4 regions of the Alistipes sp. cv1 genome follow, and region 3 is predicted to be linked to each of the others. Evidence: riboswitches for the same ligand, from Rfam matches in the RefSeq annotation. Region 3 holds a riboswitch; each other region holds the start of a gene.

Region 1 (3,612 bases), on a different contig from region 3:
GTGGAACACCGTTCCCCCGGTGTACAACGCTTGTAGCGGATCCTGCATTTCGAGCGCTTCGTACAGGTCGTCGGTAAAGTTTACCGGCAGGTGGGTCGAATTGGTGTAGTAAGGCTTGGCGCCTTTCAGCAGTCGGTCGGCTTGGTTCGCCGTGATGATATCCGGATAACGCTTGGTATCGAGCATCGCGAACCGGTAGGCGGTGCTTTCGGCCGGAGTGGCTTCGAGGTTGTAGATATTGCCGGTTTCCTCCTGGAATACGGCCAGCACGTCCCGCATGAAGCGCATCGTTTTTTGGGCGAATGCCGCGCCCTCTTCGGTGGCGATTCCGACGCCGAGGAAGTTCAGACAGCATTCGTTCATCCCGTTGATGCCGATCGTCGAGAAGTGGTTTTTCCAATAGCAGCCGAAACGGTCGTGGATGTGGCGCAGGTAGAATTTCGAATAGGGATAGAGTCCCTTTTCGGTGTAGCGCTCGATGACCTTGCGTTTGGTTTCGAGGCTTTCGCGGGCCAGCTCCATCAGGTGGCGCAGCCGTTCGAAAAACGACTTCTCGGACCCCGATTCGTAACCGAGTCGCGGCAGGTTGATCGTCACGACGCCGACCGACCCGGTCAGCGGGTTCGACGCGAACAGTCCGCCGCCGCGCTTGATTAGTTCCCGTTTGTCGAGCCGCAGCCGGCAGCACATGCTGCGCACGTCGTCGGGTTTCATGTCCGAGTTGACGAAGTTCGAGAAGTAGGGGATGCCGTACTTGGCGGTCATCTGCCAGATGCCGTCGTAATCGGGATTTTCCCAATCGAAATCGGGCGTGATGTTGTAGGTCGGGATCGGGAACGAGAACAGGCTGCCCGCCGCGTCCCCTTCGTACATCACCTCGGCGAAGGCCTTGTTGAGCAGCGTCATTTCGGGCTGAAAATCGCCGTAGGTCTCCTCTTTTACTTCGCCGCCGCAAACCACCGGCTCGTTTTTCAGGAAGTCGGGGACGGTCAGATCCATCGTGATGTTCGTGAACGGGGTCTGGAAACCGACCCGCGTCGGAACGTTCAGGTTGAACAGGAATTCCTGCAAGCACTGTTTGACCTGCGCGTAGTCGAGCCCGTCGTAGCGGACGTAGGGCGCGAGGAAGGTGTCGAAATTCGAGAAAGCCTGCGCGCCGGCCGCTTCGCCCTGCATCGTGTAGAAGAAGTTGACGATCTGTCCGAGCGCTGTCCGCAGGTGCCGGGCCGGCGCGCTCTGCGCTTTGCCTTCGACTCCTTTGAACCCGGTCGTCAATAGGTCTTTCAGATCCCAGCCGACGCAGTAGACGCTCAGGAAGCCCAAGTCGTGGATGTGCATAGCTCCGCTTTTGTGCGCGTCGGCGACCTCTTCGGAATAGAGCCGGCCGAGCCAGTACTGCGAAGTAATCATCGTCGAAATGTGCTGGTTGAGGCCTTGCAGCGAGTAGGCCGAATTGGCGCTTTCCTTGACCCGCCAGTCGTCCTGCGACAGGTAGTCGTCCATCACGTCGAGGTTCGAAAACAGCTCTTTCGATTCGCGGAGCTGTTCGTGCTGCCGACGGTAGAGCATGTAGTTTTTCAGCAGCGCGAAATCGCCGCGACGGTACAGCGCCTGTTCGACGGCGTCCTGCACCTGTTCGACGTGCGGCGTCTGTTCGGCGCTGTTTTTTTCGAGCGAGGCCACCACTTCGCTGCACAGCCGGCGGGCTTCTTTGCGGTTCGGCACACCGGAGGCCCGCATGGCCTTGAAGATCGCCTGTTCGATTTTCTCCGGACTGAACGGGGCGATCTCGCCCGTCCGTTTTACGATTTGCCGTAAATGAGTCTGTCCATTCATCTTGTTTGAATTTTAAACAGTTAAACAATAAGATAAAATGGTAACTCCGGGAGGATAAAAGATATCGGGCCGCGTACGGAGGGCCCCGACATTCGATCGCTCTTCACCCGAAAGCTACAATGCAATTCATCCGGCAGGTCTTCTGACTTGTTCCGGGTCGCGCGCCTTCCCATCGGGTAAACCGACAGTGGCATTCGGGTTTGCGCGGCCTTTGGCAGGAACTTACAGCTACGGGGATAGTTCCCGACTTTCACGGGATTCCCTTTTGATCTCCTGCCGGGCGAGACGCCCGGCATCGAGAACCGAATGTTTTCACAAACATAGCGAATCGTTTCGACGGAAAACATTTTCGGCGGAATACTTATCAACAACTTATAAACCTATTCGATTAAACGGTTGGCTGTCATCGCCGAAAGCGACGAGGAAAGACGGTATGCAAAAAGGCCGCTCGCCCGAAACGGCGAACGGCCCTGAAAGAGATCCCGGAAACGGGCGGAAACTATTTTTTCACCAGTTTGCAGGGATAGTGCGCTTTGTATTTCCCTTTGGTCATCGCGGCCAGTTTGCTTTTCAGCAGAGTTCGGCGCAGCGGCGACACGTGGTCGATGAACAGTTTGCCGTCCAGGTGGTCGTACTCGTGCTGGATGACCCGCGCCGCGAAACCTTCGAACTCCTCGTCGTGCTCAACGAAATTTTCGTCCGCGTAGCGGATCCTGATCCGCGACGGCCTTTCGACCCGTTCGTTGATTCCCGGCAGGCTCAAACATCCTTCGTCGAACGGAACGGCGTCGCCGGAGCGTTCGTAGATGTGCGCGTTGATAAAGGCTTTTTTAAAACCGGCCAGGCTCGGATCCTTGTCGGCGTTCACCGAAGCGTCGACCACGAAGATCCGGATGTTGCGGCCCACCTGCGGGGCGGCCAGTCCGACTCCGTCGGCTTCGTACATGGTTTCCCACAGGTTTTCGAGAAATTTGTCCAGTTCCGGATAATCTTTGGCGATGTCTTCGGATTCTTTGCGCAAAACCGCCGAACCGTAAATATAAATCGGAAGTAACATATCGTTCGTTTGCTGTTTTTAATCCTGTTATACCAGATGCCGGATCAGTTCCGTCCGGTCTCCGGGAAGCAGGTCGATCATCGGGATTTCGATCAGCGTGTAGCATCCCGGTTTCTGCAACATAGAAGCCCGCGCCGAGGAGACCAGTATCTGGGCCGTAAGCGCCGGATTGTTGATCTTCATATTGAATTCGAACAGTTGGTTCTGCGTTTTGCCCGAAACGCCCTTGCGCGTCAGGTTGACGCCATGTCCCATGTCCAGCAGCGCGTCCACGCTCTGCACCCGCATCACGTGCGTCTCGTCGTGTACGAAATAGGCGTCTTTTTTGATCGCGTCGGCCACCTTGTCGAAATCGTAGCCCTCTTTCAGCTCGATGTAAACCATCCTCCGGTGAATGCCCGTCCCGGTCGGAATCGTCATCGACAACGCGGCTTTAACCCCGTCGATCGCCTTGACGGCTACGGTGTGACCCATGCTCATGCCGGGGCCGAAGTTCGTGTAAGTAATCCCTTTCGGGGCGCAGGCTTCGAGCAGAGCGCGCACCACCGAGTCGCTGCCCGGGTCCCAGCCGGCCGACATGATCGAAACGGCGCCGTGCTGCGCGGCCGCCTTGCCGAGCGTCGCGTGCTGTTCGGCGACCTGCGTATGGATGTCGAAACTGTCCACCGTGTTGATCCCTTTCTCGAGCAATTTCAGCGCGAAGCTCTGTACGCTGCGGC
Region 2 (3,612 bases), on a different contig from region 3:
AGCGACTTCCTTAGACGCACGACGGACGGCCTGGAAGAAAATCGTACTGGCAGCAACGGCCGTTTCCGTCGCGGCCGGATTGTATTTCATAAAAAAAGAGTCGGCCGACGGACGGCTGCTCATCGGCCGATGCACCTGGGAGATGATCCGCGAAAAACCGCTGACCGGACACGGATACCGGTGTTTCGAAGCCGGGTACATGCTCCGGCAGGCGCGTTATTTCGAACGGAATCCCGAAAGCGGATTCGCTCCGCTGGCCGACAACGTAAAACACCCGTTCAACGAGTTTCTGCTGTTGACCGCAGAATTCGGAGCCGTCGCCCTGCTGCTGACGGCGCTGTGGATCGCAAGCCTGATCCGGGCTTATCGGAAAAACCCGAACGACGAATCGCACACGCTCGCGACGGCACTGTCGGCCGCGGCGGCGCTTTGCTGTTTTTCATACCCGCTCTCGTATCCGTTCACCGGGTCGATCGTCGCACTCGCGGCAGGCGGCCTGACGGCCCAGTCGCGCCGAAGTTGCGAACGGTTCCGCGCGCGGCGGGCTTCCGGAATCCTCGCCGCGCTGTCGTCCGCCGCGCTGCTGGGATTTGCAGCGAAAGAAATGTATTACGAAAACCGATGGCACCGCGTGCAGAAAACCGCATCGTCCGATCGCCCGCCGCTGCCGGAATACGAGCGACTGTACCCGTTTTTGGATAAAAACGCTTATTTCCTCTACAATTACGCAGCGGAATTGAATGATGCGGGCGAAGCGGACAAAAGCCTCGAAGCGGCGACGGCCTGCGAAAAAATGCTGAACGACTACGACGTGCAGATGTTGAAAGCCGATGCCCACAAAAAGCGGCGCGATTTCCGCCGGGCGGAAGCCTGTTACCTGCTGGCGTCGCGAATGTGCCCCGGACGATTCATGCCGCTGTACGAACTGGTGAACGTATACGACAGCACGAACCGGCCGGACAGGGCGCAGGCTCTGGCGGCGGAGATCGCAGACAAACCCGTGAAAATACCGTCGGGACTCGTCTCCGCAATAAAAATAAAAATGCGGGAACGAGTCGGCGACTAATGCTAATTGCTGTTTCCTTCTTGTAGCCCCGCGCGCGCAGTCTCGAATGGCTCCGGAGTAGGCCGGAATGACAACAACATCAGAATCGGAGATACCGACGAGCTGTTCTACAGGAAAGACAAGAATGGATGGATTTCGCTGGGCAGGCAAAAGGCCCGGGATATCAAACTGACTTTCCACGACATACCGAACAAGGCCCTCTTTCTCTTACTGTATCTCAGCCCGGACAAGGAAATCGAATATTTACGGTCGACCGGGACGAGAAACAGATCTGGTAGTAATTCCGGAAAACGACCGCCCGGCAAACCGGATACGATCCGCAGGGAAAAAGCATTTTACGTTTCACGCGCGGATTCGTGCCGGCCGGAATCGATGAAAAATGCCGAAAGGCTCTCTCTCAGGAAATGTAAGTTATAATCAGGACGGCTCTCTCGCCCAAACCGGAAAATCGTTCTTTCATCGTCTTTACCCAGCGACATCCGTAGTTGACTGCAACACACAAACAACTAAATACAAAATATTTACAAAATAAAAAGAACGAAATTACAACGAAACAGTTGGAAGTAATGAAATAAATGTTTTAACTTTGACGGCGAATCGGTTCGCCTTTTTGCACTCAGAGAAAGGCGATAAAAGGGAACCGGGTGCGAATCCCGGACAGTCCCGCTGCTGTGAAACTCCGAACAACGTCCTGAAACGATCTGAATGGCCACTGGCGGCAAACGATAACGTCGGGAAGGCATCAGGACGGGAGTCAGTCAGAAGACCTGCCGGTTCAGGTGATGTTTTACCGTCCCGAGGGTTGGATGTTAAAACGTGGAAAGTTTAATCATTTTTTTTAATCCGGATCGTTCTGCTGAATGCAGACCGTTTGCGGTGTGTGATAACGATGGAAAAAGTTTGTCCTCGTTGCGGAACACGTTTTGCATGTTCCCTCGATGCTGTTATGGATTGCCTCTGCGCGGGCGTGGCTCTGGATGACGCCCAGCGTCGGTTCATAGCGGATAATTACGACGATTGCCTATGCAACGACTGCCTTCGCATACTCAGGGAGACCTTCTACTCGACAGGGATCAATCCCCGGTATGCTCCTATTGTAAAACCTAAATCATATAGCGAATGATCGAAAAAATCGTTATAGCCAACCGAGGAGAAATCGCCGTCAGAATCATCCGTTCCTGTCGCGAAATGGGAATCCGTTCGGTAGCTCTTTTCTCCGAAGCCGACCGCATGTCGAAACACGTCATGCTGGCCGACGAAGCGTATCCCATCGGCCCGGCTCCGTCGAAAGAAAGTTACCTCGACGTCGATAAAATCATCGAAACAGCTCTGAAATGCGGTGCGGACGCCGTCCATCCGGGATACGGTTTCCTATCGGAAAACGCCGGATTCGCACGAAAATGCGAAGTGGCGGGAATCACGTTCATCGGCCCGCGTGCGGAGACGATCGAACGGATGGGCGACAAGATCTCGGCCCGCCGGTCGATGACGGAAGCCGGCGTGCCCGTGGTGCCCGGCATCCAGCGCCAACTCGAATCGGCCACTGAAGCGGAACGGATCTGCCGAGAAATCGGCTTGCCGGTCATTCTGAAAGCGGCTTCCGGCGGCGGCGGCAAGGGTATGCGCCTGATCCGGTCGGAAAGCGAAATCGGCGAGGCGTACGCCGCCGCTAAATCGGAAGCTCTGTCGTCGTTCGGGGACGAAACAGTCTACATCGAAAAATACATCGAGGAACCGCACCACATCGAATTCCAGATACTGGGGGACGCGCACGGGAATATCGTCCATCTGTACGACCGGGAGTGTTCGGTACAGCGCCGCCACCAGAAAATCGTGGAAGAGAGTCCGTCGCCGTTCCTGACCGACGAACTGCGACAGGAAATGGGAAAGACCGCGGCGGCGGCGGCCCGGGCAGTCGGTTACGTCGGGGCGGGAACGATCGAATTTCTCGTGGACAAAAACCGCAACTTCTATTTCCTCGAAATGAACACCCGACTCCAGGTCGAACATCCCGTAACTGAAGAAGTGCTGGGCCTCGACCTGGTCAAAGAACAAATCTACATCGCCTCGGGCCGCCCGCTGCACCTGCGACAAACGGACATCGTCCAGCGGGGGCACTCCATCGAGTGCAGGATTTGCGCCGAGGATGCGGACAACGGCTTCATGCCTTCGCCGGGACTCGTCAAACAGGTTACCGAACCCAACGGGCTCGGAATCCGCATCGACAGTTACATTTACGAGGGTTACGAAATTCCTGTCTACTACGATCCGATGATCTCCAAACTGATCGTCCGGGCGACTACGCGCGAATACGCCGTCCAGCGTATGCGCGCGGCACTGGACGAATACAAAGTTACAGGCATCAAAACCAACATCTCTTACCTGAACGCCATCATGCATACGCCCGACTTCGTCCGGGGCGGCTACGACACGGCGTTTCTCGAAAAAAACGAAAAGATCATACACCGCTACTTACGGGAACCTTTCCCGGCCGGAGCGGATGACAGACTGGTCGAAGACCTGGTGCTGATCGCCGCACAGATCGA
Region 3 (3,612 bases):
GGCGGGATCACGATCGCAGCCGACGACGAAGGCCTGACGGGGCTGTGGTTCGACGGGCAGAAATATTTTGCCGACACGCTGTCGGCCCGGCACGAAGAGAAAATGCTGCCGGTATTCGGGCAGGTCAGGGAATGGTTGGACTGTTATTTCGGCGGCGGCATCCCCGGTTTTACGCCGCCGGTGCACCTACAAGGTTCGCCGTTTCGGCTCGCCGTCTGGGACGTGCTGCGGCAAATCCCGTACGGGGAAACCGTCACTTACGGGGAGATCGCCCGGGAGATCGCCCGGCGACAGGGAGTACGGAACGTATCGGCGCAGGCCGTAGGCGGCGCCGTGGGGCACAATCCCGTCAGCATCGTCGTGCCCTGCCACCGCGTCGTCGGGAGCAACGGAAGCCTGACGGGTTATGCGGGCGGCATTACGCGGAAAGTGCGGCTTCTGAATCTCGAACGGGCGGAAATGTCGGGATTGTTCGTTCCGAAAAAAGGGACCGCATTGTAGGCGGCCGGCCGCTGTCGCGTCTTCTCGTTTAGCCGATGTCCGTCAGGTTGACGAACTTACCGTGCAGCCTGCGCCGCTCGATGAGCAGTTTCAACTGTTTTTGACGTTTGGGAGTGATCCAGCGGCGTGCAAAAATGTTCGGGATGGCCACGCCGATAGCGATGCAAAGGATCATAAGCGAGGCCTGGATGGCATTGTTCATCGCTACGGTGACTTCGCCCACCACGCCGCGCATATCGATGAAAGCAAACAGCGCCCGATACATCAGCACGCCCGGGATCATCGGGATGACGCTGGGAATCGATAGGCAATGGTGAGGGGTGTGGAACCAATGCACCGCCCGCGTTACGATGATGCTGATAAGGGCCGAGCCGACCAAAGAACCGATCACCGGTCCCATGTCCAGTCCGATATTGTGGTTGCTCGGGCCAAGATTGACAAAGTTGCGGGAGCAAACGGCGATGACGCCTCCTACGGCCACCACCCAGAGCAACCGGCGCGGGATATTGAAGATCATCGAAAATCCTACGGCCGATATGGCGGCCGCTACGGCGAATTCGAAATAGGTGTGATGCGGCGTCATGCTCAGATCCTTCACGAAGTTGTCGATCCCGCAGACGTGGATGGCCAGCGCGATGCCGAACGACATGGCGACCACGATGAGCAATGTATTGACGGCCCGTGTGATACCCACCTGCACGTAGTTATCCAGCATGTCGCTTACAAAATTAATCAGCGGGACGCCGGGGACGATGAAAAGAGCGCAGGCCATCAGCGGATGCCACGGCGTATCGGAATGGAGAACGGCATGGAGCGGTCCGGGCAGTGCGAGCGTCGATATGAACGTGGAAACCCATGCCAGCAACGTTGAGACGAAGGCGGCGACGGCAATATTCATAAAGTGATTGGAACCCAGATCATTGAGCACCGCACGCAAACGGAACCCCAGGATAGCGGCCACCGAAGCGTAGAAGAAGGCCGGCCAGTCGCAACCGAACTGGATGCAGAACCCGCCGCAGGCGAATCCCGCGCCGACGGCTACCTGCCAGGGGGTGTAGTTACGTTTGCGGGTACGGATTTTTTCCAGCTCCTCCTCGTATTTTTCCAGCGAATAATCCTCGCGGATGGCTCTCCAGGAGAGTTTGCTGACGGCGGAAATAGCAGTCATGTTGATGCCGTGTTTTTCGCAACTCTGGAATTTGGAAAACGAATGTTCTTCGTCGCCCAGGTTTACCATCAGCATGTTGTAGTTGATGTAAATATGCAGGTGTTCGTCGGGCAGTCCCAGGTAGGCCGCCGTGCGTTTCATGTTGCGCATGATGCGGCTCGTGTCCGCCGCGCTTTCCATCAATAGCTTGCCCGTACGCAGCAGCAGGTCGAGCTTCCGGTGCAAAAGTTTTTCCGAATACTGTGATGTCTTTTCCATAACCGCCTCTCTTTACATCCGACAAACCGGCATTGCCGTGCCGGTGTTCAAAAGTTCCACTACGACGCTGACATACTTTCTCATCCGTATATTTCTCAAAACGAGGATAATTTTTTTCGCTATTTTTCTAAACCCACGAGCAAAAACAGCCTTTTACGAACGGCAGGTCTTCTGACTGACTCCCGCTTTGAAACCTTCCCGGCCCCTTTCGAAACCAGTGGTATCGTATGATCAAAGCGTAAACGGAGCTTCACAGCAGCGGGACTGTCCGGGATTTTCACCCGATTCCCTTTTAATCCGGACGACAGAAAAGCGCCCCCGGAACCGATTCCGAGGCAAAGATAAGTTTTTAAAATTAATTAAAATAGATCCGCCGCGATATTTTAGGGCAACCTGCGAACTTTTTCGGGCGAGAAAGGCAAATAAAAAACTCCCTTCGGGAAGAGCGTTTTTCGAGGTTTGCGCGCCGGGACGGTCGCCGGAAAAGGTCATTCGGATTTGCCGATATATTCTTTGACGACCTCCCCGAAGATTTTAAGTCCTTTCTCGATCCGGTCTCCGGGTATATTGGAATAATTGATCCTGAGGATATTCTCTTTATGCTCGTTCGGAAAAAAGAGCCGCCCGGAACGAAAGCTATTTTTTTTCGAGGCATTTGTTTAAAATTTCGCGCGCCGAAATCCCTGTCGGAAGTTCGATCCAGATAAATAGTCCGCCTTCGGGCCGAATGAATCTTATGTTCGCGGGGAAGTAACGTTCGATGGATCCGACCGCAACGTCCCTGCGCCTTTTGTACACTTCGACTATCTTTCCGATATGCCGGTCGATGTCGTACCGTTGTAGATACCGGACGATGGTCATCTGGGCCATCGTATTGCAGGTCGGTTCCCTGTTTGACCAACCAGGACGTACTTGCGGATGATGTCCTTGTCTCCGGCGATCCAGCCGATCCGGAATCCGGGGCAGAAAATTTTAGAAAAACGTCCCGTGCACGGGACGTTGCCGGTCGTGTCGAAAGACTTTACCGACGGCAAAGACGCTCCTTCGAATCTTAGCTCGCCGTACGGATTGTCTTCCTGTACCGCGACGCCGTATTTCGAGGGCAGTCCGGCCAGTTTCTTGCGTCTTTCCAGGCTCCACGTTTTTCCATCCGTTCATTTTCAATCCATCCGACTTCCGAGCAGGTTCTTAACACTCTTTTGCCCTCATCTGTAAAGGATTCATTCAACAGTGTCCATTAATTTTACACACCCGGATCGAACCACACAACATAAAATCCTGTATTACAAACATTAGCACATCGCGGCATTATTTTCGAACATTGCTGTATCGATTGAAAAAGCACTCCGCCGGATCCAAAGCGGAAAAATAAAAACCGACGACCAATATGAGGGATCTGAACATCGCCATACGCTCGCTCTTCAAAAGGGGACGGCATAACGTAACAAAAATCGTCTCGCTGAGTATCGGATTGGCCATCGGTCTGGTACTGATTGCCAAGATCTATTTCGAACAATCCTACGACTCGTTTTATCCGAATGCGGATAGGATCTATCGTTTGACGGGCTACACGAGCAACGAAAACGAGTCGAAGGTCAGCGAATCCGTTTCGGCAATCGTCGCTCCGACCATGAAAGAGGAAGTACCGGGCATCGAAGCCGCAACCCGGCTGACCCATATCGGCG
Region 4 (3,612 bases), on a different contig from region 3:
TGAAAAATCTCGATCAGGTCGCCCAACACCCGGTCGGGATGCATCGGCATTTCTTCGTAATAAGGCGTTTTCCCGGTATTGCAGACGAAAATATTCCGTTTTTTAAAAGCGTCGAAATGCCGGTAAGGTTCGTACTCCGTCTGCAGTTCCGCATAGGTCAGTTCCTGCGGCGCATTGTATTTAATAAGCCAGAAATCGGCTCCCTGTCCCTTTTCGAACACCGTCTCGAACGCCAACGGCACCGAACCGGTAGTCGGGTCGTCGGCCCAGATGTAATCGGCCCCGGCATCGCGGTACAAGTTGGCAATGTAACTGCGGCCCCCGGGAACATACCATGCCGATCCGTATTTTTTCTCGGACAGTACGGTCGGACGCACGCCCACCGTATCCGTCATCCTGCACAGCGAATCGTATGCCGCCGCCGTCTGCCGGAATAGCGAATCGGCCCGCTGTCCTCTGTCGAAAAACAACGCCATGAAACGCATCCATTCGGCCCTTCCGAGCGGCGTAACCTCCATATAATCGACGCATTCCATGATCGGAATCGCCGTTTTTTCGATCCGTCCGTAACCGACGTTCTTGAACGGCGAAGCGATGATGATGTCGGGCGCCAGGTCGATCACCTTTTCGACATCCGGCGACGAAGCCTCGCCCAGGTCGGCAATAGCACCCCGGGCCACCCCGTCGCGAATAAAATCCAGGTCGATATAACGGGGCTCGCAAACCCCTACGATCCGGTCGCCCACCCCCAGTTCGTCCAGCATACCGCAGTGCACGGCCGAATAAACCACGACCCGCTGCAACGGCGTCCGTACGATATTTCCTTCCGGAAGTCCAACCGGCAGCGGCCTCTCGCGGTCGACGAGCACATAACGACGCAGCAACCGGAGGCTGTCCCACGGACTGAGCACGTCGACGAGCGTATAATCCCGGAAATGCTCGACCCGATAATGCCGGGCATATTCTATCCGGAACGCTTCGCCGGCGCCTTCGCCGGATTTCCGGCCCGATCCGCACCCCGCTCCCAGCAGTATGACGGACAAAAAAAGAAAAAACGATCGAATCAATCTCATCGGAATACCCATATTTTCCGGTTGAACTTACAAAGTTACGCAAATTACCGATCCCCTACAAACCGAAACAAGGACAGATGAGCACCTTATTCAGATCCTCATCCGTCACTCAGGGGGAAAACTACTTATCATATTCGTAAAAAACGTCGTTCGCAGGGCGTCGATCCTGTAAAACCGTTTTTCCGTAATATTCGTCCGGCTGCTCCGAAATAAAATAAAAGAGGAAGAAAAAACGCGAACCCGGACAACTCCCGTCCGACCCCCGCAAAGAATCAACCCATTCCGCTTTTTACCCGAAGCACAAATGTTTCAAACGAATCGAGGCAGGTCTTCTGGCTCGCCTCACATCCGGCAGTCTTCCCATCCTTACGACAGTGACTTTCAGAATCGCCGGACATTTTCCGAGGCTTACAGCTGCGGGTACAGCTCCGGGATTGAAACGACGTTTCGCACCGGATTCCCTATTACGGCCATTCCGCGTCGCTGCGGTCGGGCCACCTTGATTCAACTGGAAGCAAAGGTAAAGCGTTTTTACGAACAATCAAACGTTCCCGACGGTTTCCGGTAATTTTTTTTGCACATTTTGTACACAAACGAAAAAGCCGGCGAGTTTCACCGGCTTTTATAGGATTCGATCCCACGCTACATTCCGTAGCTCAGCAACGAGATCCGATCGTACACCACGCTCAGGACTCCCAACAGCAGGATACCCATGCTACAAGCCACCAGACTGGCACGCATGTACCCGTCGCTGCGGAACGCGGCGATCGGCGCCTCGTTCTTGTTGATGAACATGGCCCTGACCACGAGCAGATAATAGTACAGCGAAATAATCGTATTGATCAGCGCGATCAACACAAGGATGTAATACCCTTGCTGGGCGGCGGCTGCGAAGATGAAGAACTTGCTGAAGAATCCGGCGAACGGCGGAATCCCGGCCAGCGAGAACATCGCCAGCGTCATCACCAGCACCAGTTTCGGATTCGTTGCGTACAATCCGTTGTAATCGTCGATCGTCACCTTGCCGGAGCGGTTCTCAATCGCCGAAATCACGCCGAAAGCGGCCAAGTTGGACACCATGTAAACCAATATGTAATAAACCAGCGAAGTCATACCGAGAGCCGATGCGCTGATCACTCCCAGCACGATGTAACCGGCCTGCGAAATCGACGAATAAGCCAGGAAACGTTTGATATTGCGCTGTCGAATCGCGAACAAGTTGGCGATCGTGATCGTCGCGATGATTACGCCGTAGAGCACGCCCTGCCACTGGGCTGCGATCGGAGAGAACACCTTCATCAGGATCGTCATCAGCACAAACACGGCAGCCCCTTTCGAGATGACCGACAGGTAAGAGGTAACGGTCGTCGGAGCGCCCTGGTAAACGTCGGGCGTCCACTGGTGGAACGGCACGAGCGAAATTTTGAAGAACAGCCCCACGACGAAGAACAGGAAAGCCATGATCTGCAACGGCGAACCGTTCACGGCGGCCGGGATGTCGTCGAAATAGAGCGTTCCGGTCGTACCGTAGATCAGCGACATACCGTACAGCGACAGCCCCGATGCAAAGACGGCGTTCAGGATGTATTTGGCTCCGGCTTCGGCCGATTCGCGTTTGAACTTATCGAAAGCGACCAACGTAGCCATCGGGATCGACGCGGTTTCCAGTCCGATAAAGAAGAACAGGAAGTTGCCGGCCGAGATCATGAAGTACATGCCCAGCAGCGTGGTCAGCGTCAAGAAATAGAATTCGCCGCGCTTGTGGACGGTCGTATCGCTTTTGAGCCAGCCCTCGGCCTGCATCAGCACGATCAGCGTCCCGACGTTCAGGATGCTTTTGACGACGCCCATCATCGGCGTGTACTGGTACATGCCGCCGAATGCTTCGCCAGCGACTCCCGGCACGATGTTCAGCAACGTATGTACGCCGAACAGAATGCACGCTACGGGCTGGAAATACCGCAAACCGTTCTTCGAAGCCATCAAATCGTAGAGCAGCAGGATCACCATCACGGCGATCAGCGACAGCTCCTCTTTCATCATCAGAAAATTACTGTAATCCATATAGCGTCCTCTATTTCATTAACTGTTGTACAACGGGCAGCAAACTGTCGTTGATCATATTCGACACCCACAACGGCGCCATACCGAGTCCGGCGATCGCCACGATCAGCACGACGACCGACAGGCGTTCGAACCACACGGCGTCGGTCAGCGCCAGGTGATCCTTATTCAGTACCGAACCGTAAAACACCTTGCCCACCATCCGCAGGATATAAACCGCCGTAATCACGATCGACGAGCAGGCGACGATCGTAAAGACGCGGTGGAACGTATCGGTATGCTCGAACGAGCCGACGAACACGGTCATCTCGGCTACGAATCCGCTGAGTCCCGGAAGCCCCAGCGACGCCAGTCCGGCGATTACGAAGCAGACGCTCAAAAACGGCATCACCTTCATCAGACCGCCCATCTCGCGGACATCCCGCGTATGGGTGCGTCCGTATATCATCCCGATCAACGCAAAGAACAAGGCCGT

The links. Region 3 has a riboswitch for cobalamin ahead of C1A08_RS12765 (threonine/serine ThrE exporter family protein). Riboswitches for the same ligand answer to the same signal wherever they lie in the genome.
Region 1: another riboswitch for cobalamin. It lies ahead of C1A08_RS11855 (ribonucleoside triphosphate reductase); the one in region 3 lies ahead of C1A08_RS12765 (threonine/serine ThrE exporter family protein).
Region 2: another riboswitch for cobalamin. It lies ahead of C1A08_RS08670 (cysteine-rich CWC family protein); the one in region 3 lies ahead of C1A08_RS12765 (threonine/serine ThrE exporter family protein).
Region 4: another riboswitch for cobalamin. It lies ahead of C1A08_RS07905 (ABC transporter substrate-binding protein); the one in region 3 lies ahead of C1A08_RS12765 (threonine/serine ThrE exporter family protein).

Annotation. Positions count from the first base shown of each region.
Region 1 covers NZ_OEPW01000008.1:30,713-34,324, forward strand. The annotation lists gene C1A08_RS11855 (ribonucleoside triphosphate reductase) at 1-1,836, opposite strand, end outside; cobalamin riboswitch at 1,952-2,158, opposite strand; gene def (peptide deformylase) at 2,336-2,893, opposite strand; gene C1A08_RS11865 (diaminopimelate dehydrogenase) at 2,921-3,612, opposite strand, start outside.
Region 2 covers NZ_OEPW01000005.1:4,615-8,226, forward strand. The annotation lists gene C1A08_RS13115 (hypothetical protein) at 1-20, opposite strand, end outside; gene C1A08_RS08665 (O-antigen ligase family protein) at 47-1,066, shown strand; cobalamin riboswitch at 1,648-1,855, shown strand; gene C1A08_RS08670 (cysteine-rich CWC family protein) at 1,956-2,189, shown strand; gene accC (acetyl-CoA carboxylase biotin carboxylase subunit) at 2,186-3,612, shown strand, end outside.
Region 3 covers NZ_OEPW01000009.1:50,795-54,406, reverse strand. The annotation lists gene C1A08_RS12770 (methylated-DNA--[protein]-cysteine S-methyltransferase) at 1-501, shown strand, start outside; gene C1A08_RS12765 (threonine/serine ThrE exporter family protein) at 530-1,927, opposite strand; cobalamin riboswitch at 2,072-2,271, opposite strand; partial or broken gene C1A08_RS13515 (aminotransferase-like domain-containing protein) at 2,416-3,075, opposite strand; gene C1A08_RS12755 (ABC transporter permease) at 3,315-3,612, shown strand, end outside.
Region 4 covers NZ_OEPW01000004.1:148,824-152,435, reverse strand. The annotation lists gene C1A08_RS07905 (ABC transporter substrate-binding protein) at 1-1,064, opposite strand, end outside; cobalamin riboswitch at 1,379-1,590, opposite strand; gene C1A08_RS07900 (NADH-quinone oxidoreductase subunit N) at 1,716-3,137, opposite strand; gene C1A08_RS07895 (complex I subunit 4 family protein) at 3,148-3,612, opposite strand, start outside.